2 regions of the Nocardiopsis sp. M1B1 genome follow, and region 2 is predicted to be linked to the other one. Evidence: riboswitches for the same ligand, from Rfam matches in the RefSeq annotation. Region 2 holds a riboswitch; the other holds the start of a gene.
What was found. Region 2 has a riboswitch for S-adenosylmethionine ahead of thrC (threonine synthase). Riboswitches for the same ligand answer to the same signal wherever they lie in the genome.
Positions count from the first base shown of each region.

Region 1: linked by a shared signal. The riboswitch ahead of ACSTA4_RS08440 (aminotransferase class V-fold PLP-dependent enzyme) and the one ahead of thrC (threonine synthase) in region 2 are both predicted to bind S-adenosylmethionine.

Region 1 covers NZ_CP196194.1:1,947,495-1,959,368, reverse strand. The annotation lists gene ACSTA4_RS08465 (DinB family protein) at 80-619, opposite strand; gene ACSTA4_RS08460 (SAM-dependent methyltransferase) at 610-1,317, opposite strand; gene ACSTA4_RS08455 (FtsX-like permease family protein) at 1,913-4,516, opposite strand; gene ACSTA4_RS08450 (ABC transporter ATP-binding protein) at 4,513-5,328, opposite strand; gene ACSTA4_RS08445 (hypothetical protein) at 5,325-5,594, opposite strand; gene ACSTA4_RS08440 (aminotransferase class V-fold PLP-dependent enzyme) at 5,783-7,132, opposite strand; SAM riboswitch class IV at 7,194-7,308, opposite strand; gene ACSTA4_RS08435 (DUF3870 domain-containing protein) at 7,523-7,918, shown strand; gene ACSTA4_RS08430 (CaiB/BaiF CoA transferase family protein) at 7,915-9,252, shown strand; gene ACSTA4_RS08425 (acyl-CoA dehydrogenase family protein) at 9,430-10,620, shown strand; gene ACSTA4_RS08420 (nitroreductase/quinone reductase family protein) at 10,762-11,229, shown strand; gene ACSTA4_RS08415 (RelA/SpoT family protein) at 11,363-11,874, opposite strand, start outside.
Region 2 covers NZ_CP196194.1:6,029,984-6,041,857, reverse strand. The annotation lists gene ACSTA4_RS26175 (alpha,alpha-trehalose-phosphate synthase (UDP-forming)) at 1-1,148, opposite strand, end outside; SAM riboswitch class I at 1,431-1,572, shown strand; gene thrC (threonine synthase) at 1,586-2,845, shown strand; gene ACSTA4_RS26165 (ubiquitin-like small modifier protein 1) at 2,934-3,212, shown strand; gene ACSTA4_RS26160 (GNAT family N-acetyltransferase) at 3,344-3,826, shown strand; gene ACSTA4_RS26155 (PadR family transcriptional regulator) at 3,911-4,531, shown strand; gene ACSTA4_RS26150 (ATP-binding cassette domain-containing protein) at 4,706-5,677, shown strand; gene ACSTA4_RS26145 (ABC transporter permease) at 5,674-6,501, shown strand; gene groL (chaperonin GroEL) at 6,857-8,488, shown strand; gene ACSTA4_RS26135 (Uma2 family endonuclease) at 8,723-9,325, shown strand; gene ACSTA4_RS26130 (ABC transporter ATP-binding protein) at 9,494-11,452, opposite strand; gene ACSTA4_RS26125 (ABC transporter transmembrane domain-containing protein) at 11,449-11,874, opposite strand, start outside.

The DNA.
Region 1 (11,874 bases), 2.8 Mb from region 2:
GGTCGTCGCGGCGGGGAACCTGTCGAGGGCCTCGGCCGGGGCAGCCCAGCCCGGGGTCCGACGGGAACGGCCGTTGGGCTCAGCGGCCGTACTGCGCGCGGTACAGGTCGCGCAGCGCGGCCACCTCCGCCGCGTGGTGGATGACCTCCCGGTTGACGTGGAGCACGAGGGCGACCATCGGGAAGTCCTCCCACTGGGGCGCCTCGGCGCCGCCCACCGGCGCGGCCAGGCCGCTCTCGTCCAGTTCCTGGACGTGCCCGGTCCAGGCGGTGTAGGCGTGGCGCAGCCGCTGCCGGGCCTCGGCGGCGGTCGCGGGCCAGTCGGCGTTCTCCCGCGTGGCGGTGCGGTCGCCGAAGTGCCAGTTGACGCGGGTCTCCAGGACCTCGACGACGATGTGCCCGAGCCGCCAGGCGATGGTGGTCACCGGCGGCGGTTCGGGTTCGGGGACGGCCGTGTCGGGCCGGTGGCGCCCGTCCGGTCCCTCGCGCACGGTCCAGGCCCCGGGCACCGGAGCCCAGTGGAATTCCTCGTCGGTGAGCCCCTCCAGGCGGGGCCACAGGGAGAAGTCCCAGTAGAACCGCAGCTGGGCCAGGACCTCTCCGGTCCAGTTCACCGCCACCCGCGCGCGCCTCCCCGGAGCCCGGGCGCGCGGCCCAGCCCCGCCAGGACGCCGGTGCCCGGGTCGGACACGTCCTCGTCCGGGTAGGGCCACCACCGCAGGTCGGCCACGCCCGGCTCGATGGGCTGGAAGGGGTCGAAGGCGCGCTCCACCGCGGCGCGGGGCGCCGGAGAGGTGAGGGCGAGGTAGCCGCCCCCGCGCATGAGGGCGTGCAGGGCGTCGATCCGGGCGGGCGGGTCGTCCGCGGTGAAGGGGCGGGTCATCAGAACGGCGACGGGCTCGTCGAAGTCGACGAGCCCGGAGGTGCCGAGGCGGCGCAGGAGCGTGTCCGTGCCGGAGCCGTCGCCGGAGAGTACGGAGGCCCCGGCGGTGGAGAGCATGCCCGCCGCGCCGTGCGGGGCGACGTGGACGACGGAGGCGTCGGGGGCGGCGGCGTGCACGCGCTCGGCGGTTCCGGGCACCGGACACCCCCAGTCGACGAACTGGCGCACGCCCGCGTCGACGGACAGGTAGTCGACCACGCGCCCCAGGAAGGCCTGGTGCAGGCGGGTGTGCTCGGCGTGCCGGGGGTCGGGGCGCACGCCCGCGCGGGAGCCGAGGTCGACCACACCGGGCCGCTGGCCGGGGACGGGCACGGACCCGCGTCCTCGGAACACGGCCGTGAGCCGACCCGTCTCGGGCCCTCGGACGTTGGTCACGTTCACGCTCCCCCAGCCGGTTCGCTCGCGGGAGGCAGACGCTCGGCGGGGCGGGCCGGTCGGGCCCGGACAGCGTCGCGCCATGCCGTCAGGGCCCGATGGTACCCCCTGTGAAAGTGATCCTCAGCACACACATGGGTGTTATGCGCCCTATTTCGCCCTTTGAGAACTCCTGGGGCGCAAGTGTTTCTGGTAAACGAACTCGGCCCCGCGGACGGGGAGCGTGCGTCACGCCACGCTCCCCCACGATTCCGGCAGGTCACCGCCCCGTGTTCCCGGGAAAGCCCTACGACACGGCCGGGTCATCCCGGAAAGCGCTTCTCTGCCGCGCTTCCCGGGAAACGGTCCCGGTCGGTGAGGGGATCCCCCGCGCCCCCGGCCGCCGGTCCCAAGGCGTCACACCCGACGGAGGCGACCGCCCTTCCGTCACGAGGACCTCTCCCGGGCGGAGGCCGCCCCAATCAGAAGGCCGCCCCCACCGGGAGGCCGCTCCCGGACGGAGACGGCTCCCAGACGGAGGCGGGTCCCGCGGGAACGCCACTCAGCGCGGAGGACCGCTCACGGGGGAAGCCCGTCAGGCCCCGGCCCCGGCGCGTCACCGGTCAGCGGTCAGCCTCCGCGCGGGCAACTCCGCGCACAGCCAGGACACCACCGCGACCACCAGCACGGTCGCGGGCAGCAGCCAGAGCGGGCCGCCGGGCCACGGGCGGCCCAGGAGCCCCATCCCCGCGAAGGCGAGCGGGACCGCCGAGGCCAGGACACCGGCGACGACCGCGCCGACCGCGACCAGGGCGGCCTCCCTGCGCAGGAGCGACCGGACCTGCGCGGGGGTCATGCCCACGGCGTGCAGCGCGTCCGTCTCCGCGCGGCGGCGCAGGGTCTGGGCGGACAGGCGGTTGGCCACCGAGAGCAGCACGTACCCCGCCAGACAGAGCAGCACCACGAGGTTGAGCACCGTGTTCGCCGCGAGCCCGCTCCCGGCCGCGTCCGGGGCGGTGTCGGCGACCACCACCCCCGGATGGGCCGAGGCCAGGCCGTCGAGGACCTCGCGCACCTCGGACTCCCGCCCGGGTTCGGCGAGCACCCGCAACTCGGCGGGCAGGTCCCCGGTCAGGTGTCCCCGGGCCAGGTCCCGCGAGACCAGGACCGGACCGAAACCGAGTTCGCGCTCGTACAGCGCGACCACCTCGGCGCTGACCTCGGCCCCGTCCCCCATGCGGAACGTCACCCTCTGCCCCGGCTCCGCTCCGAGGGAGCGCGCGGTCCGCGCGCCCAGCGCGACGGTGTCGCCGGTCAGCGCGCCCAGGTCGCCCTCGGTGACGCCCGCGTCGACGACCTCCGGAGCGCCCGGCCCCAGGACCAGCGCGGGCGTCTCCTGGTGCGCCACCCCCTCCTCGAACGGCAGCCCGGTGGTCCACACGAGGGCGGTCGGCGTGGCGGTGACGGCCGCTGCGACGGACGGGTCCTCCCGGACGGCCTCGGCCAGCCCCAGCGGAAGCCCGCCGAGCGCGGGCGCCGTCAGCGTGCTCGCGGCCAGCTCCCCGTCCTCGCGCTGCTCCGTCTGCGCGGCCAGCAGGGTGGTGTTGACGTAGCCCTGGCTGAGGGCGAAGGCCACCAGCATCGCCAGCGCGCTGACCGCACCCGCCACCCGGTGGGAGTGGCCGTGCAGGTTGCGCACCGCCAGCCAGGTCAGGGCGGAGGAGCGCGCGGGCAGACGGCGGCCGAGCGCCCCGCTCACCGCCCGCAGCAGGGCGGGGCCGACCAGGGCCAGCCCGACCACCGCGAGCAGGCCGGCCGAGGCCGGGGCGACCGCCGCCGTCTCGTCGCCCAGCACCAGCGCCGGGACCGACGCCCCCACCGAGGCCAGGAGCAGCGCCGCCCCCGTCCAGGTCCGCGCCCGGCCGGGAACGCGGGGCTCGGCCACGGACTCGGCGAGCGCGTCGGTGGGCGGCGCGGACGCGGTCCGGCCGACCGCGGCCAGCGAGGCCAGCCACACGGCGAGCACCATCAGCACCGCCGTGGCCAGGGCGGGCAGCGGTCCGAACACCGGCGGCAGACCCGGCGGCACGAGGCCCAGGGAGGCGAACCAGTCCAGCGCGACCCCGGCCAGCGGGTAGCCGCCGGCCACACCGAAGGGCAGGGCCGCCAGGGTGACGAGGAGGTTGGGGGCGGCGACCAGGCGGCGGACCTGCCGGGGCGTGGCGCCCACGGCCCGCAGGAGCGCCAGGTCGCGGCGCTGGGCGGCCACGGAGACCGACAGCGCTCCGGCGACGGTCAGGCCGATGGTCATCACCAGGACTCCGCTGAGTGAACCGGCCACCGCGACCAGGACACCGCGTGCGGCTCCGGCGGCCGGGGACTCGGCGTCGCCGATCCGGTCCCCGGTCAGCACGAGCGCGTCCTCGCCCGTCAGGGCCTCCTCCACCGCCCCGGTGAACCGCTCCGGCGACACACCGGGCGCGGCGCGCAGGCCCACCAGGTCCACGGTGCCCTCGCGCGGGCCCTCGGTGCGTCCGGCCAGGTCGGCGGCGGTTTCGTCGTCGAACAGGACCACGGTGGCGCCGGTGTCCAGCACCCCGGAGAGCCGGTGGTCGCCGGTGCGCCCCGCCGCGGTGACCCGCACCCGGTCGCCGACCCCGGCGCCGGCGGCCGAGGCCGTGGCGGCGTCCAGGACCACCTCCCCGGGCCCCCGCGGCGCCTCCCCCTCCGAGGGGGCGTCCTCCAGCAGCGCGGCGGAGGACCACCCGTGGCCGGTGCTGCGGGGATCGGCTCCCGTGGCGACCCCTTCCCCGGTGTGCACGGCGGCCGGGAACCCGACGTCTCCGACGGCGGCGCCGACCTCGGGCAGGGCGGCCAGCCGGGCGGTGAGGTCCTCGGGCAGTCCGGCCCGCTCGGGCAGGGGTAGGTCCAGGTCCTCGGCCTGCTCGACCGTCTGGGGTGCGGTGACCACGGCGTCCGCGCCCCGGAGGCGTTCGGCGGGGACCGACGAGCGCAGCCCGGTGTCGGCCAGCACGCCGCCGACGGTGACGAACGCCGATCCGCCCAGGACCGCGACGGCGACGGCGGCCAGCACTCCGGCACGGCCGCGCGCCAGCTTCAGCGCGAGGGGGCCGCGTCCGCCCACGAGGCCCTGGTCGCAGGCGGGACCGGAGCCAGAGGCCGAGCCGGAAGCCAGGCCCGGTCCGGGGGTCGCCGTCATCGGTCGGCCTCCGCCCCGGCCGTCTCCAGGGAGGCCAGGCGTCCGGCCAGGTCCGCCGCGGAGGGGGCGCGCAGGACGTCGGCGAGGCGGCCGTCGGCCATGACCGCGGTGGCGTGCGCCCTGGCGGCGGCCTTGGGGTCGTGGGTCACCATGACGACGGTCTGGCCGAGTTCGTCCACGACCTCCCGCAGCAGGCTCAGGACGCTGTCGGCGGTCGCACCGTCGAGCGCTCCGGTGGGCTCGTCCGCGAAGACGATGTCGGGCCGGGAGGCCAGGGCGCGCACGATCGCGATCCGCTGCTGCTGGCCGCCGGAGAGCTCCGTGGGCCGGTGGCGCAGCCGCCGCCCCACACCCGTCCGGTCGACGAGCGTACGCAGCCAGCCCTGGTCGGGGGTCCGTCCGGCCAGGCGCAGCGGCAGGGTGATGTTCTCCTCCGCGGTGAGCGTGGGCACCAGGTTGTAGGACTGGAACACGAAGCCGATCCGCTCGCGGCGGAACTCGGTGCGCCGGGGCTCGCGCAGGGAGCCGACGTCGGTGCCGCCCACCACCACCGAGCCCGAGGTGGGGCGGTCCATGCCGGACGCGCAGTTGAGCAGCGTGCTCTTGCCCGATCCGGACGGCCCCATGACGGCGAGGAAGGAGCCGCGGGGCACCCCCAGCGACACCCCGGCCAGGGCGGAGACGACGCCCTCGCCGTCGGAGTACACGCGGTGGACGTCGGTGAGCCGGACGGCCTCGCCGTCGGCGTCCGGACCGGCGGAACCCGGTGCGGTGGGGGCCGGTGCGGTGGCTGTCTCCTCCGCGCCCCTCACCGGTCGCCCCTGCGGACCAGGACGACCAGCGCGACGAGCGAGACCAGCGCCGCGAGTCCGAAGGCCGACCCGATCAGCTCGTGGCCGAGCAGGGACAGCGCGCCGTTGGCCGTGGCGGTCCCGGCGAGGACGACCCCGAGCAGGGCCAGCAGGGCCCGGCGGGCGGGTGTGCGCCGAGGTCGGGAGGGCGCGGGGGACGACTGCGGAACGGAGGGCGACGGGGCTCCGGCGATCGGAGCGTCGATGCGGTAGGGGTCGTCGGACACGGCTGCTCCCGGGGTTCGGTGGGTGACTGGACACGGCCGGTGTACCGCCCGCCGTGTCGTCTCCGACGCTACGGAGGCGCGGCCCGCCGAAACATCCCGCTCACCCGCCGACCGCTGCTACAGCCAGCTGTAGTGGCGCCCGACCGAACCCTTCCGGGCAGCCATCGCACCCGTTCCCGGGGCCGCCGTCAGAGCACCCGCGCGGGGTCGGGCACCGGGGCGAGGCGGCCGTCGCAGTCGGCGTACTCCCAGCGCGGTCCGCGGGCCACGAGCTCGGCGACCGCGCCGACGAGGCGGTCCACGTGCTCCCGCGTGGTGCCCACCCCCAGGCTCGCCCGCGCCGCCTGAGCGTGCCCCCGGGGCAGCAGGCGCCGGGTGAGCGGGTGGGCGCAGAACAGGCCGTCGCGCACCCCGATCCCGTACTCGGCGGACAGGGCCGCGGCCAGCAGGTCGGCGGGCAGGCCGTCCACGGTGAACGACACGATGCCCACCCGCGGGTGGTCCCCGCCCCACAGGGTCAGCTCGGTGACGCCGTCGACCGCCGTCAGCCCCGCGCGCAGCCGCTCCAGCAGCGCCGACTCGCGCACGTGCAGGAGTTCCTGGGTGGCGGGGGCGAGGGCGTCGCAGGCGGCGGCCAACGCCACGGCGCCCAGCACGTTGGGGCTGCCCGCCTCGTGCCGCGCGGGCAGGTCGTTCCACACCACGTCGTGCTCACCGACCAGCCGCGTGGCCCCGCCGCCGGACAGGTAGGGCGCGGCCTCGCGCAGCCAGTCGGCGCGGCCGGCCAGCACCCCGGAGCCGAAGGGGGCGTAGAGCTTGTGGGCGGACAGGGCGACGTAGTCGGCGCCGGTCCCCTCCAGGCTGAAGGGCAGGTGCGGCACGTACTGGGCGGCGTCCACGACCACGCGGGCGCCCTCGGCGTGGGCCGCCTCCACCAGTTCCTCCACCGGCCAGATCTCGCCGGTGACGTTGGAGGCGGCGGTCACGCACAGCAGGCGCGGGCCCTCGGGGGCCCCGCGCAGCGCGGCGGCCGCGGCCTCCACCGCCTCCTCGGGGGAGGCGGGCAGCGGCAGGCGCACCACCCGCCCGGCGCGGGCGGCGGGGTGCTCCCAGGGCAGCAGGCTGGCGTGGTGCTCGGACTCGAACACGACCACCGTGCAGCCCTCGGGCACCGAGCGGGCCAGCAGGTTGAGGGCGTCTGTGGTGCCGCGCACGAACACCACGGCGTCGGCGGGCCGGGAGCGCGCGCCCACGAAGCGGGCGACGCTGCGGCGGGCGCGCTCGTAGGCGTCGGTGCTGACCTGGGAGTGGTGGCCCGCGCCGCGGTGCACGCTGGCGTAGTAGGGCAGCGCGGCGGACAGGGCCTCGGCCACCGGGGTCAGGCACGGGGCGCTGGCCGCGTAGTCGAAGTTGGCGTACTCGACGCGTCCGCCGGTGACCAGGGGGACGCCCTCGTCGGAGGTGACGACGGTGCACGCGGCGGCGTCGGCCGGGGGCTCAGCGGAACGGGCGGCGTGGACGGGAACGGCAGTGGTCATGGAAGCACCTCTCCTGTGGGTCGTGGGACCCGCGGAGATGTCACTCCGGTAACGCCTCAGGGGTCCGCGCTTGTCCGACACGGTCGTGTCGGGACCTGGTCCTCACCCGGGGCACCCCACCGCGGTAGGAGGGTTGCCGACCAGCTAGCCGGGGCTTGACGCTGGTACTCGTGACCTGCGAGGCACACTAACACAGCCTTCCGACCCGCGGCAGGGGGAGGGGATGTGGCCCGGACCACCGAGCCGCTTGACAGCGGCGCGCGCGGTGGGGACATACTTGTGCCTGCCTGCCCTCACGCCGCGGGTGTCCGGTTTCTCCCGGCCGCCCTCCAGGCGCGAGACTCCAGAGCGTCGGAGTTTTCGCGTGCCCGTGAGCGAGAGGTGTGCACCTTGTACGGCGACGACCGTATCCAGCAGGTTCTGCGCAATCCCAGGGTCGTCCTGGTGTCCGGCTACGCCCGCCTGCCCGACTCGGTGGCGAGCCACTCCCAGTACCAGCGGCTCGGCGTCGTGCTGGCCGTGGACACCGCCGACGGGCGCGTCGTCGCCGCGGACACCACCCTGCTCACCGAGCTGGCCAGGGACTTCTTCCGCGCCCTGGTCGAGGGGGAGTCGGTGACCGGGGACGTCGCCGAACTGGTGCGACGGGTGCAGACCCGGTACGCGGGCCAGTCCGGCGCCGCGCTGACCACCGCCCTGCGCCGCTGCCTGGAGACCTACGTCCAGCTCCGGGAGGGCGACCAGTTGCCCGCGGACCCCGAGTCCGGGGAGGAGGCGCGGCCGTGACCGACGACCTGCGCGCGGACGGGACCCCCGCCGGAGCCCGGGCCGGAACCGGCGCCGAGGCCGGAAGCGGGGCCGAACCCCAGATCGGAACCGAGAGCGCGACCGGGGCCGCGCCGCTGCCGCTGGCGGGCGTGCGCGTCGCCGACCTGTCACGCGTGCTGGCCGGCCCCTACGCCACCATGCTGCTCGCCGACATGGGCGCCGAGGTGGTCAAGGTGGAACAGCCCGGGCGCGGCGACGACACCCGTTCCTGGGGCCCACCCTGGGCCGGGGAGGCCGGACCGGAGGGGCACGGCGAGGCCGCCTACTTCCTGTCGGTGAACCGCAACAAGCGCAGCCTCGCCGTGGACCTGAAAGACCCTGAGGGACTGGCCGCGGTCCGGGAGCTGTGCGCGGCCTCCGACGTGGTCGTCCAGAACTTCCGGCCCGGGGTCATCGACCGGCTCGGGCTCGGCTACGAGGCCGTCAGCGCCCGCAACCCGGCCGTCGTGTACTGCTCGGTGAGCGGGTTCGGGCCCGGGCACGAGCCCGCGACGCGCCCCGGCTTCGACATCGTGGTGCAGGCCGAGAGCGGGCTCATGGCCACCACGGGGCCCGCGGAGGGACCGGCGAGCAAGGTGGGCGTGGCCCTGACCGACGTGCTCACCGGGCTCAACGCCGCCGTGGGAATCCTGGGCGCGCTCATGCGGGCCCGCGTCACCGGGCGCGGCGAGAACATCAGCGTGTCGCTGATCAACTCCACCCTCTCCGGCCTGGTCAACCTCACCCAGCAGGCGCTGGTGACGGGGGCCGAACCCGCCCGGGTCGGCAACGCGCACACCACGATCGTGCCCTACCAGACCTTTCCGACCGCGGACGCCGAGATCGTCGTCGCCGCCGGGAACGACGCCCTGTACCAGCGGCTGTGCGCGGCCCTGGACCGCCCCGACCTGGGCGCGGACCCGCGCTACGCCACCAACCCCGGCCGGGTGGCGCACCGGGAGGAACTGGTCGGCGAACTGTCGGCGACCCTGCGCTCCCGACCCGCCGACCACTGGATGGAGCTGCTGGTGGGGGCCGGGGTGCCGGTGGGACGGGTGCGCGGAGTGCTCGACGCGCTGCGCACCGCCGACGCCAGCGGCGACGACGTCCTGCGCACCGTCAAGCACCCCACCGCCGGGTTGATCGAACAGGTCCGCGCGGGGTTCCGGCTGGAGGGCACCCCGCCCCCGCTCGGCGCGCCGCCGCTGCTGGGGCAGCACTCCCGGCAGATCCTGGCCGAACTCGGCGTGGACGGGGCCGACGTGGACGCGATGGTCGCGCGCGGCGCCGTCCAGCAGCCCGACCTGTCCTGAGGTCCCAGCGGACCGCACCGGATCCACCCGGCCGCGCCCCGGGGCCGTTCAGGGCCCCGCACCCGGTCCGCGGACCACCGCCCGTCCCTCCTCCGGGTCCCGCACCCGGATCCGAGGACACCGTCCACCTCCCGCACGGCCGCACCGGCCGTCAGCACCACGAAGGGACACCCCACCATGAGCGACTCCCGCAAGCCCGCCGCCCCGGACCCGCACGACTTCCTGGCCGTGGACGCCGATCTGTCCGACACCGAGCGCGACGTCCGCGACGCCGTGCGCGACTTCGCCTCGCGCGAGCTGGCGCCGAACGTGGCCGAGTGGTTCGAGGCGGGCACCCTGCCCGACCCGCGCGGGCTGGCCAGGGCCTTCGGCTCCCTCGGGGTGCTGGGCATGCACCTGGAGGGGTACGGCTGCGGCGGCTCCAGCGCGGTCGCCTACGGTCTGGCCTGCCGCGAACTGGAGGCCGTGGACTCGGGCCTGCGCAGCTTCGTGTCGGTGCAGGGCTCGCTGGCGATGGCGGCCGTCCACAAGTTCGGCTCCGAGGAGCAGAAGCAGGAGTGGCTGCCGCGCATGGCCGCCGGTGAGGCGATCGGCTGCTTCGGACTGACCGAGCCCGACTCCGGTTCCGACCCGGGCTCGATGCGCACCCGCGCCCGCAGGGACGGGTCGGACTGGGTGCTCGACGGCACCAAGATGTGGATCACCAACGGGTCGGTCGCCGACGTGGCCGTGGTGTGGGCCGCCACCGAGGAGGGCGTGCTCGGGTTCGTGGTGCCCGCCGACACGCCCGGGTTCTCGGCCAACGTCATCCACCGCAAGCTGTCGCTGCGCGCGTCCATCACCTCCGAACTGGTGCTGGAGGGCGTGCGCCTGCCCGCCGACGCGGTGCTGCCGGAATCGCGCGGCCTGGGCTCGCCGCTGTCGTGCCTGAACGAGGCCCGCTACGGCATCGTGTGGGGCGCGGCCGGTGCCGCGCGCGCCTGCTACGAGGCGGCCCTGGAGTACGCGCTGAGCCGCGAGCAGTTCGGCCGGCCGATCGCCGGGTTCCAGCTGACCCAGCGCAAGCTCGCCGACATGGTGGTGGACGTCAACCAGGCGGCCATGACCGCGCTGCGGATCGGGCGCCTGAAGGACGAGGGCCGGTGCCACCACAACCACGTGAGCTTCGGCAAGCTCTCGTGCGTGGCCGCCGCCCAGCGGGTGGCCGCGGCGGCGCGTTCGGTGCACGGCGCCAACGGCATCACCCTGGAGTACCCGGTGATGCGGCACATGCTGAACCTGGAGACGGTCGCCACCTACGAGGGCACCGAGGAGATCCACGCGCTCAGCATCGGCCAGTCGGTGACGGGGATCTCGGCCTTCCGCTGAATCCCGCCCCCGGGGCCCGCTCTCCGGTCCGGGTCAGGGCCGGTCGGCGGTGGTCCGCCGCGGGGCGCGCGCCTCCCCCCGGTGCCGCCGGGCGCGCACAGCCACCAGAATGGGGAGCAGCCGAGCGAGGGAGTTGCCGAGATGGGGAACGAGCCGACGAAGCGGTTCGAGATGACGGGGCTGCGGCGGACCGCCAACGCCGTCGTCAGCGGCTTCGTCAAGTACGGGGTGTGCCTGCCCGAGTTGCACCTGCTCACCACGCGTGGGCGCAAGTCGGGCTTCCTGCGCACCATCCCGCTCAGTGTGCTGGACAGCGACCGCGGACGGTTCCTGGTCTCCCCCTACGGGGAGGTGGACTGGGTCCGCAACCTGCGTCAGGACGGCTTCGCGACGCTGCGCCAGGGCGGCTGGATCGAGCTGATCAGCGTGCGCGAACTGGGGGCCGCGGAGGCCGCCCCGCTGCTCAAGGAGTACCTGGACCACCCGCGCGCCGCCATGGTGGGCCTGTACTTCGAGACGCCGCCGGACGCCCCCGAGGAGGCGTTCGCGGCCGAGGCCGAACGCCACCCGGTGTTCGAGATCGTGCGCTCGACCACGATCCGCATCTGACGGCGCGCACGGGCTCCGGGCTCCCCACGCGGGCGTCCGGGGCCCGGCCGTGTCCGGTCCTGCCCGCGCGGCCCCGGACACGGGACCGCGGCGTTCCCCGTGCCCGCGGCCCCTCCCCCGCCGTCCGGCCGGGTCAGTTGCGGACGCGGAAGACGTCGTAGACGCCGTCCACGCCCCGCACCGCGCGCAGCACGCTGCCCAGGTGGGCGGGGTCGGCCATCTCGAAGGTGAAGCGGCTCTGCGCCACGCGGTCGCGGCTGGTCTGGACGGTCGCGGACAGGATGTTGACGTGCTGGTCGCTCAGCACCCGCGTGATGTCCGACAGCAGCCGGGACCGGTCCAGGGCCTCCACGTGCAGCGCCACCAGGAACATCGAGTCCTCGGTGGGCGACCACTCCACCTTGACCATGCGGTCGGTGTCCAGCGTCGCGGTGTTCACGCAGTCCCGGCGGTGCACCGACACCCCGTTGCCCCGGGTCACGAAGCCGACGATCTCGTCGCCCGGCACGGGGGTACAGCACTTGGACAGGCGCGCCCACACGTCGGCGTCACCCTCCACGACCACGCCCGGGTTGCCGTGCTGGCGCTGGCGGGTGGCCGCCTTGGTGGGCAGCGCCGACTCGGCGATGTCCTCGGTGTGGCTCT
Region 2 (11,874 bases):
AGCAGCACGTCGGCCATCTGGAACGAGGCCAGCGAACGCGGGTAGTCGTCGTTGACCTCCAGGATCAGGGGCGTCCACTCCGGGGTCGCGAACTCCTCGTTGATCTCCTTGGCGGTCCGCAGCACCGCGTCGGTGTACTCCCGGTACTCTGGCACGTCGCCCCGGCTCGGGTAGGCGAACGCCAGGTGGGTCACCCGCCCCCGCCACTCCGGGCGGGTGGTCAGCAGCTCGCGGTAGGCCTCCAGGCCCCGCACGATGTTCTTGGACAGCTCCGTGCGGTCCACCCGCACGATCAGCCGCGTGTCGCCGACCGCGTCCCGCAGGGTGCTCCGGCGCGAGGCCACGGCCGGGTCGGCGGCGCTCTGGCGCAGCCCCTCCTCGTCCGCGCCCAGGGCGTGCACGCCCACCCCGACCACCCGGCCGCCGTGCTCCACGGTGCGCCGCTCGAAGTCGACCTTCGCGCGCAGGATCTCCTCGCAGCAGCGCAGGAAGGCCTCCGCCCAGCGCGGGCTGAGGAAGCCCAGCCGGTCCGCGCCCAGCATGCCCTCCAACAGCTCGCGCGCGACCTGCCCGGGCAGCATCCGGAAGTACTCCGGGGGAGCCCACGGGGTGTGCGAGAAGTGCGCGATGCGCAGGTCGGGGCGGCGCGCGCGCAGGATCCGCGGCACCAGCGCCAGGTGGTAGTCCTGCACGGCGACGCGGGCGCCCTCGGCGGCGCCCGCCACCAGGGCCTCGGCGAACGCGTTGTTGTAGGCGGTGTAGTCCTCCCACGTCCGCCGGAAGTGCGAGCCGAAGGACGGCTTGTTGGGGGTGTCGTACAGCATGTGCTGCACGAACCACAGGGTCGAGTTGGCCACCCCGGTGTAGGCGCCGTCGAAGGTCTGCCGGGGGATGTCCAGCATGTGGACCCGCATGCCGTCCAGGTCGTGGGCCTGGTCCAGCCGGGCCTGCGGCGCCTCCGCCGCGGCCCGCCGGTCGGCGTCGGACAGGGCGGCGCACACCCAGATGCTGTCGATCTCGGTGGCGACCGAGATCATTCCCGACACCAGTCCGCCCCCGCCGCGCCGATGCTCCAGCGAGCCGTCGTCGGCGGTCGAGAAGGACACGGGTCCTCTGTTGGAGGCGATGAGGATCTGTGCCTTGTCCACGTGGTCGTCCTCTCGGAGAAAAGCGGTCGGGGCGGGGCGGTGGTGAAAGGGGGTCGCACCTTATGTCTCGCCTGTCGACAGCCGCCCCAAACCCCGCGCGGGTCAACGAGGGTGCGCGTCACACGGCCGCCGCGCCGGGGGCGCGCCCCACCGGTCCGGACCAGCACCGTCTCACCATGTGAGCCGTTTAGTGTTACCCGGGTCACCAGGCGTGGAAAACCGGCCGACACCTCCGTTACAGTTGCGGTGCGGATCCGACAGGACCAGCGCAAAACTTCATATTGCTCATCCAGAGGGGTGGAGGGACCGGCCCTGCGAAGCCCCGGCAACCATTCCAGCATGTGACACCCGCGAACCCGCGGGACGGCTGGGACAGGTGCCAACTCCGGCCTGGGGACAAGGTGTCCGCCAGGAAAGATGAGGGGAGACGCCTCGCCATGGCGATTGCCGCCACCGAACCCACCGCCGCCCGCTCCTTCGGCCCCGGCACCGCGCTCTCCTGTCGCGAGTGCGGCGAGCGCTACGAACTCACCCCCCGGTTCGCCTGCGAGTTCTGCTTCGGCCCCCTTGAGGTCGCCTACGACTTCGGGACCGTCACCCGCGCCGACATCGAGAGCGGCCCCAAGAGCATCTGGCGCTACCGCTCCCTCCTGCCCGTCCCGGCCAACGTCGCCGAGCTGCCCAACATGGCCCCCGGCCTGACCCCGCTGGTGCGGGCCGACCGCCTCGCGGCCGAGCTGGGCCTGGACTCCCTCCACGTCAAGGACGACTCCGGCAACCCCACGCACTCCTTCAAGGACCGCGTGGTCGCCATCGCCGTCGAGGCCGCCCGCACCTTCGGGTTCACCACCCTGTCCTGCTCCTCCACCGGCAACCTGGCCGGAGCCGTCGGCGCCGCCGCCGCGCGCGCCGGGTTCGAGTCCTGCGTGTTCATCCCCGCCGGGCTGGAGGAGGCCAAGGTCGTCATGGCCGCCGTCTACGGCGGCAAGGTCGTGGCCATCGACGGCAACTACGACGACGTCAACCGCTTCTGCTCCGAGCTCATCGGCGACCCGGTGGGCGAGGGCTGGGGCTTCGTCAACGTCAACCTGCGCCCCTACTACGGCGAGGGCTCCAAGACGCTGGCCTACGAGATCGCCGAACAGCTCGGCTGGCGCCTGCCCGAGCAGATCGTCGTCCCGATCGCGTCCGGCTCCCAGCTCACCAAGATCGACAAGGGCTTCCAGGAACTGGTCAAGCTCGGCCTGGTCGAGGACCGCCCGTACCGGATCTTCGGCGCCCAGGCCACGGGCTGCTCCCCGGTCGCGCAGGCCTGGGACAAGGGCATCGACGTCATCCAGCCGGTCAAGCCCGACACCATCGCCAAGTCGCTGGCCATCGGCAACCCGGCCGACGGGCCCTACGTGCTGGACATCGCCAAGCGCACGGGCGGATCGGTGGAGCACGTGGGCGACGACGAGATCGTCGACTCCATCAAGCTCCTCGCCCGCACCGAGGGCATCTTCGCCGAGACCGCGGGCGGCGTCACCACCGGCGTGCTGCGCAAGCTCGTCCGCGAGGGCAGGCTCGACCCGAAGGCCGAGACGGTCGTGCTCAACACCGGCGACGGGCTCAAGACCCTGAACGCCGTCGACGCCGGGGTGAGCGCCACGATCAAGCCGTCGCTGAGCGCCTTCACCGACGCCGGTCTGGCCTAGAACAGTGCCTTTCGGGGCCTCCGCTCCGCTTCGGCCCGTGTCCCGCCGCCCCGACCACCCGTCATCTCCCACGAGAAGGAAGTCCGCCATGAGCGCCAGCGTCCGCGTGCCCACCATCCTGCGCACCTACACCAACGACGCCTCCGAGGTCACCGCCGAGGGCGCCACCCTGGCCGAGGTCATCGACGACCTGGAGGCCAACTACCCCGGCATCCGCGCCCGCATCCTGGACGACGGCGGCAAGGTGCGCCGCTTCGTCAACGTCTACATCGGCGACGAGGACGTGCGCTTCGAGAAGGGCCTCCAGACCGAGGTCGCCGACGGCGCCCAGGTCTCCATCATCCCGGCGGTCGCCGGGGGCTGCTGAGCCCCGCCGTGAGGGGCGGTCGCGGCGCGACAGGGCGCCGGGCCGCCCCTTCGCCGTCTTCCGTGACCCGCGCGGGAGGGCGCTCCGGAAAACCCGGTGCGCCCGTGACCGCCGCTCCCTAGCCTGGGCGTATGGGCATCGAGATCCGGCTGTTCCGGGAGTCCGACAGGGAAGCGGTCATCGCTCTGGCACTGCGCGCGTGGGAACCGGTGCACGCCTCGCTGCGCCGGGTCCTGGGCGAGGAGGTCTACCCGGCCCTGGTCCCGGACTGGCGGCGCAGCCAGTACGACGAGGTGGCCGGGAGCGTCGACGCCGGGGACCAGCGCGTGTGGGTCGCCGAGGCCGACGGAGCGGTCGCGGGCTTCGCCACCGCCAGGATGCTGCCCGAGGACGACATGGGGGAAATCCACCTGCTCGCCGTCGACCCCGACCACCAGGGGCGGGGCGTGGGGACGGCGCTGACCGGGACCGCCACCGACTGGATCCGCGAGCAGGGTGCGGCGGTGGCCATGGTCGAGACGGGCGGCGACGACGGGCACGCCCCGGCCCGCGCCACCTACGAGCGCGCCGGCTACACCGCGCTGCCCGTCGTGCGGTACTTCCGCAAGCTGTGATGCCGAGTGGCCCGGCCCCGGCCCGCCGAACCGCCCCGTTCCTGCTCGTAGGCTGGAGAGGATTCCGGTCGAACGAGGGTGGAGATGTCGGCGACGCGGCTGTTGGTCCTGGGTGTGGTGCGCATGGAGGGGCAGGCCCACGGGTACCGGGTGGGCCGTCAGCTCCTGGACTGGGGCACCGAGCACTGGGCCAACATCAAGTGGGGCTCCATCTACCACGCCCTGCGCAAGCTCTCCCAGGAGGGCAGGCTGCGCGAGTTCGTCGCCGAGGGGGACGAGGTGGTCGACCGCGTCTCCTACGCGATCACCGAGGAGGGCGAGGCCGAACTCCACCGCCTCATCCGCCGGGGGCTGTCCCACAGGGGGGACCCCGCGATGCTCTTCGCCGCGGTCACCCTCATGCCCGCCCTGCCGCGCGCGGAGGTCGTCGCGCTGCTGGAACAGCGCCTGGAGCTGCTGGAGAGGACCGACGAGGAGCTGCGGCCCTCCGAGGGCTGGGGCGAGCCCGCGCACGTGCGCGAACTCTTCGGCCTGTGGCGGGGCACGCTCGGGGCCGAGGCCCGCTGGACGCGTGAACTCGTCGCCTCCCTGCGGGCCGGGGAGTACACCATGGCCGACGACGGCCCCGATGCTTTCGGGCTGCCCCCGAGGCCTGGGGCCTTCGGGTCGCCCCCGGCCTCGGGGGCGGCCGCCCGCGACCGCTGACCCGGCGGCCCGTCCGCTCCCGTCGGCTCCGCCGCCTCGGCTTTCCCCGCCCGTGCGGGCCTCCGTCGCCGGGGCCGCCTTCCCGGGGGCGCGGACCGGACTCTTATTAAACTTTGAATATCTCGCCCCGTGGTGCACACTCTCTCTCGTACTCAAGTTTTAATAAGGAGAGGGATGATCCACACACGTGGGCTGACTCGGGACTTCCGGGTCGGCAAGGAGGTCGTCCAGGCCGTCCGCGGCGTCGACATCGACGTCGCGGAGGGCGAGCTGGTCGCCCTGCTCGGACCGAACGGCGCGGGGAAGTCGACCACGCTGCGCATGCTCACCACCCTGCTCGAACCCACCTCGGGCACCGCCGTGGTCGCGGGGCACGACGTCCGCACCGCTCCCGCCGAGGTGCGCCGCAGGATCGGCTTCGTCGGCCAGGGGCACGGCGCCGGAGAGGACCAGCGGGCCCGGGAGGAGCTGTACACGCAGGGGCTGCTGTACGGGCTCGACCGGCGCACCGCGCGCCGCCGCGCCGACGGGCTCCTGGACCAGCTGGAGCTGGGCGCCGCCGCCGACCGGGAGGTCACCAAGCTCTCCAGCGGACAGCGCAGGCGCCTCGACATCGCCATGGGGCTCATCCACGAGCCGGGGCTGCTGTTCCTGGACGAGCCCTCCACCGGACTCGACCCGCACAGCCGCGCCAACCTGTGGGAGCACATCACCCGGCTGCGCGACCGGACGGGAACCACGGTCGTGCTCACCACCCACTACCTCGACGAGGCCGACGACATGGCCGAGCGGGTCCTGGTCATCGACCACGGTCGGGTCATCGCCGACGGCACCGCCGACGAGCTCAAGGGCAAGGTCTCCGGTGACCTGGTCACCCTCACCGTGCCGGACGCCGAACGGGCGCGCACCGCCGCCGAGGTCGCCGAACGGGCGCCCTCCGCCGGAACCGCGGAGGTGCTCGCGGAAGCGGGGCGCGACGCCGAGGTGCGCCTGCGCGTGGAACGCGGGGACACCGTGCTGCCCGAGCTGCTGCGCGGGCTGGACGCGGCAGGGGTCCCGCTGCTCTCCGTCCGAGTGCAGCGGCCCACCCTGGACGACGTGTTCCTGACCCTGACCGGACGCAGCCTGAGGGAGGAGGGGGCATGAGTTCCCACGAGGTGACCGCGACCCCGGCGGAGAAGGCCGGGGCGCAGAGGGCTGAGGCGACCGCGGTGCGGGGGCCGGGCCTGGTACGCGACACCGTGACCGTCTTCGCCCGCCAGATGCGGCCGTTCCTGCACCGGCCGCTGATGCTGTTCTTCGGCATGCTGCAACCGGTGCTGTACCTGGTGCTGTTCGCGCCGCTGCTGACGGGGCTGGCCGGTGCCGAGGGGCAGGACCCGTGGCAGTGGTTCGTCCCCGGACTGCTGGTGATGCTCGGCCTGTTCGCAGCCGGGTTCGCCGGTTTCGGGCTGCTGCCGGAGATGTCCTCCGGAGCGCACGAGCGGCTGCTGGCCACCCCGGTGAGCCGGGTGTCGCTGCTGCTGGGACGGGTCCTGCGCGACGTGGTGATGATGCTGGCGCAGATGGTGCTCATCCTCGTGCTGGTGGTGCCGCTCGGGTTCGAGGCGTCGCCGGCGGGCGCCGTCGTGGGGCTGCTCCTGCTCGCCGTCCTGGGCGCCGGGCTGGCCACGCTGTCCTACCTGGCGGCCCTGGCGGTCAAGCAGACCTACGTGTTCGCGCCCATCGTGCAGACGCTGATCATGCCGCTGATGCTGCTGTCCGGCGTGCTGCTGCCGATGGAACTGGCGCCGCCGTGGCTGTACGCGCTCTCGCGGGCCAACCCGGTGGCCTACGTGGTGGACGCCGAACGCGCACTGTTCGCCGGGCAGTGGGACGCCTCGGTCGCCCTCGGCTGGGCCGTGGCGGTGGTGCTGGCGGTCGCCGCGCTGGCCGGGGGGTCACGGGCGATGCGCCGCCTCAGCTCCTGACCCGGGGCCGCGGAGCGGGGCCGGAGTGGGACCGGAGCCGCGCACCGGGAGAGGTCGGAACCGGTGCGCGGCTCCGTCCGCTCAGCGCGGAAAACCCGCATGTCATACGGTGTTTGTGCAGGTAGATGGGGAAATGCCGGGACGGGAAATCGTGACCACATCGTTTGCACTCGCCGGGGCCGAGTGCTAAAAAGGGAACTGGTTAGCACTCGCCTTCACTGAGTGCTAACCGGATCGAGGCTGCGAGATCGCGGCTCCCGGCAGCAGGGTTGCCGGGAGGTTCCGCGGTCGTCCGTCGCGGGCGCATGCCTCGTCCCATCGCGTATCAGCCCGGTCACGGGAGGACAAGAACTCAATGGCAGCCAAACTGATCGCGTTCGACGAGGAGGCCCGTCGCGGCCTCGAGCGCGGCATGAACCAGCTCGCTGACGCCGTCAAGGTCACGCTCGGCCCCAAGGGCCGCAACGTCGTCCTGGAGAAGAAGTGGGGCGCCCCCACGATCACCAACGACGGTGTCTCCATCGCCAAGGAGATCGAGCTCGAGGACCCGTGGGAGAAGATCGGGGCCGAGCTGGTCAAGGAGGTCGCCAAGAAGACCGACGACGTCGCGGGTGACGGCACAACCACCGCCACCGTGCTCGCCCAGGCGCTCGTTCGCGAGGGCCTGCGCAACGTCGCCGCCGGCGCCAACCCGATCAGCCTCAAGCGCGGCATCGAGTCCGCCGTCGCGCGCATCAACGAGGAGCTCGGCAACCTCTCCAAGGACATCGAGACCAAGGAGCAGATCGCCTCCACCGCCTCGATCTCCGCCGGCGACCCCCAGATCGGCGAGACCATCGCCGAGGCCATGGACAAGGTCGGCAAGGAAGGCGTCATCACGGTCGAGGAGGGCCAGACCTTCGGGCTGGAGCTTGAGCTCGCCGAGGGCATGCGCTTCGACAAGGGCTACATCTCGCCCTACTTCGCCACCGACCTGGAGCGCATGGAGACGGTCCTCGAGGACCCCTACATCCTCATCGTCAACTCCAAGATCTCGAACAACAACGAGTTCCTGCCGGTCGTCGAGAAGGTCCTCCAGGCCGGTCGCCCGCTGGTCGTCATCGCCGAGGACCTGGAGGGCGGCGCCCTCCAGACGCTCGTCGTCAACAAGATCCGCGGCACCTTCAAGTCCGTCGCCGTCAAGGCCCCGGGCTTCGGTGACCGCCGCAAGGCCCAGCTCGGCGACATCGCCGTGCTGACCGGCGGCCAGGTCATCACCGAGGAGGTCGGCCTCAAGCTGGAGAGCACCGAGCTCGACATGCTCGGCCGCGCCCGCAAGGTCGTCGTCACCAAGGACGAGACCACCATCGTGGACGGCGCCGGTGACGCCACCGCGATCGCCGGTCGCGTGAACGAGATCCGCAACGAGATCGAGCGCACCGACTCCGACTACGACCGCGAGAAGCTCCAGGAGCGTCTCGCCCGCCTGGCCGGCGGCGTGGCCGTCATCAAGGCCGGTGCCGCCACCGAGGTGGAGCTCAAGGAGCGCAAGCACCGCATCGAGGACGCCGTCCGCAACGCCAAGGCCGCGGTCGAGGAGGGCATCCTGCCCGGCGGTGGTGTCGCCCTGCTCCAGGCCAGCGTCCCGGCCTTCGAGAAGCTGGAGCTGGAGGGTGACGAGGCCATCGGCGCCGACATCGTGCGTCGCGCCATCGCCGAGCCGCTCAAGCAGATCGCGATCAACGCCGGCCTCGAGGGCGGCGTCGTGGCGGAGAAGGTCAAGAACCTGGAGCCCGGGTTCGGCCTGAACGCCGCCACCGGCGAGTACACCGACCTGTTCAAGGACGGCGTCATCGACCCGACCAAGGTCACCCGCTCGGCTCTGCAGAACGCGGCTTCCATCGCCGGTCTGTTCCTGACCACCGAGGCCGTCATCGCCGAGAAGCCGGAGAAGGCCGCCGCTCCCGCCGGCGACCCGACCGGTGGCATGGGCGGCATGGACTTCTAGCAGGTCCGTGAGACCTCGGGCCCCCGGGCCCGCAGGTGTCTGAGGTCCGGATACGCGACCTCGCCCGCGACGACCGGGCGGCCCCTTCGGGGGTCGCCCGGTTTCGCCTTTTCCGGGGTGGGGCGCGGCGCCCTTCCTCGTGCCGAGCCGGGATTGTTCCGCGAAGCGTCGGCCGGACGCGGGCGCGGAGTCCTACGCTTCCGGTATGAAGGCACGAGTTGGAGGAGCCCGGCCATGACGGAAGCCGCCCCGGCGGTGGGGCTGTCGCGGTGGGACTACCTGTTGGGCACCTGGCGGGAGCTGGACGTGCCCGACGGTTGGCGGGCGGAGATCCTCGATGAGGACAGCATTCGGCTCGTGGCGCCCCCGTCCATGCCCCACAACGTCATCGCGTCCCGGGTGAGCCGGTCGTTGTTCGCCACCATCCCCGTTGACCGGGGTGTCTACCAGGTCCTCAGAATTCAGTTGCCAGCGGTCGAGCAGTTGTACATGCCTGATCTGGTCGTCATGTCCGAGCACGTTCTCCTCGACCCCTCCCGGACCCCCTGCCCGGCGGACGAGGCGGAGCTGGTGGTCGAGATCGTCTCCCGGAGCAGCAGGGACACCGACCGCAGGAAGAAGCTGTGGGGCTACGCGCACGCGCCGGTCCCGCTCTACCTGCTGATCGATGCCTGGGACGAGGCGGGGCCGTCGGTCACCCTCTACGAGCAGCCCGGCAACGGCCGCTACAACCACGCCACGACCGTGGATTTCGGAGCGAAGATCCGGTTGCCGGAGCCCTTCGACGTCGAGCTGGACACATCCAGGTTCCCCGGTCCCGACCAGTGGCCTTCCTGACCGGGGCGCGGGCACAGCGGTGCCCCGGGGGCGTGCGCCCGCCGGGTTCCGGCTCCGGCCAGTGGTACTCCCGAGGCCGCGGGCTGCGTCCTCAGCCGCCCAGAAGGCCTCCAGACCAGCGCCAGCGGTACCCCCGAGGACGCGTGCGGCACAGCGGCCCGAGGTCCCTCAGTCCGCGCCGTGCCAGGCCCGCCACAGGTCGGCGTAGGAGCCGCCGCGGGCCAGCAGCTCGTCGTGGCTGCCCAGCTCGCTGATCCGGCCGTCCTCCACCACCGCGATCCGGTCGGCGTCGTGCGCGGTGTGCAGCCGGTGCGCGATGGCCACCACCGTGCGCCCCGACAGCACCCCCGCCAGCGAGCGTTCCAGGTGGCGGGCCGAACGCGGATCCATCAGGGACGTGGCCTCGTCCAGCACCAGCACGTCCGGGTCGGCCAGCACCACGCGGGCCAGGGCCAGCTGCTGCACGTGCGCCGGGTCCAGAGAGGCGTTGCCCGACCCCACCCGCGTGCCCAGCCCCTCCGGCAGCGCGCGCACCCACGGCTCGGCGTCCACGGCGGCCAGCGCCTCCCACAGGCGCTCCTCGTCCACCTCGGCCGCGCCCTCGGGCCGGTCCAGCGCCAGCGCCAGGTTCTCGGCGATCGTCCCCCGGAACATGTGGCTCTCCTGGCTCAGCAGGATCGCCCGCGCGCGCCGCTCCTCGGGGGGCAGGCCCGACACCGGCGCCCCGCTCACGCGGACGCCGCCCGAGGTGGGCGGGTGCACGCCCGCGATCAGCTTGCCCAGGGTCGACTTGCCCGCGCCGCTCGGGCCCACCACGGCCAGGCGTTCGCCGGGCGCCAGCACCAGGTCGACGCCGTGCAGGACCTCGGTGTCGGTGTAGCCGAAGCGCACGTCCTCCACCCGCACCTCGCCGGGCCGGGCGGTCCCGGCCGCGCCCGCGGCGGAGTGCGCCTGCCCGTCCGGTTCCCCGGCCAGCTCCACGCCCAGCAGCCTGCGCATGCTCGTGAAGCCCATCATCAGGCTGTCCACCTGGTCCAGCAGCTGGTCCAGGGGCCGCCCCATCTGCCTGCTGAGGAAGACCGCGGTGGCGATCCCGCCCAGGCTCAGCGCGCCGTCCGCGTGCAGCAGACCCGCCACCAGGAAGGTCAGCGCGATCGGGAACACGTACCCGAACTCCAGCGGCGGGTACCAGACGCAGCGCAGCCACAGCGTGTACCGCTCCGCCGCGTAGGCCCGGCCCACCTTCCGCTCGTTGAGCGCGATCCGCCGGGCCTGCCGTCCCAGCGACTCGATGGTGTGCGCGCCCTCCACTGTGTCGGTCACACTCTGGGTCAGTTCCGAGTAGGTGCCCAGCTCGCGCACGTACCCGTCCGGGGCCCTGCGGGCGTACCAGCGCGTGGACACCCACAGCACGGGCACCGACGGCAGCCAGGCCAGCAGCAGGAGCGGGTGCAGGACGGCGAGCGCCGTGGTGACGACCACCAGGGTCACCGTGCTCACCGCCATCACCGGCACCGAGACGCGCACGGTGTGGCTCAGGTGGCCGATGTCGCGGCCGGTGCGCGCCACCAGGTCGCCCGTGCCCGCCCGCTCCACCACGCCCATCGGGAGCCGGAGCACCGCGCGCACGAACTCCTCGCGCAGTTCGGCCAGCACGTTCTCGCCGAACCGGATCGAGGCAGCCACGGACGCCAGGGTGAATCCGGCGTGCAGCACCAGCGCCACGACGATGAGTCCGGCGAGCACGTCGACGCGCGAGGCGGCCTGCTCCGACGTCCCGGACGGCGCCCCCTCCGCGCGCACGGTGTCGATGATCAGGCCCAGGACCCAGGGCGAGGCCAGCGCCATGAGCGCGGCCGTCCCGTACAGGAGCACGACGACGGCGAGCAGCCGTCCGTGCTCGCGCCCGGCCCGGCGCAGCCGCCCCCACACGGCCCCGACCGGTGCGATCGGCAGCCCCGCCGCGTGGTGCTCAGCGGGATCGGCGGACGCTCCGGGACCGGTGGGCGCTCCAGGCGTGCGGGGCGCCTCGGCCGCCCCGGACACCCGGGGCGTGTCGGACACTCCGAACGTCTCGGACGCCCGCGGCGGGCCGAGGGTGTCGGCGTTGTCGGCGGCCCGGGTCATGGCTTCCCCTCCGTGGGAACGGCGCGCAGGACGGTGGCGGCGTAGCCCGGGCAGTCGGCGAGGAGGGCGCGGTGGGTCCCCTCGGCCGTGAGGCGGCCCCCCTCGACGAACTGCACGCGGTCGGTGTGGTCGAGCAGCAGGGGACTGGTGGTGACCAGTCCGGTCGTGCGCCCCGCCCGCTCGGCGGGCAGCCCGGCGGCGATCGCGGCCTCGGAGTGGGCGTCCACGGCGGAGGCGGGTTCCACCAGGACCAGGATCTCCGGCTCCAGGGCCAGGGCGCGGGCCAGGCGCAGGCGCTGCTGCTGGCCGCCGGAGTACTCGCGGCCGCGCTCGGTGAGCAGCGCGTCCAGCCCGGCGGCGGACTGGCGCACCACGTCGTCGGCGTGCGCGGTGCGCACGACCTCGGCCAGGCGTTCGTCGGA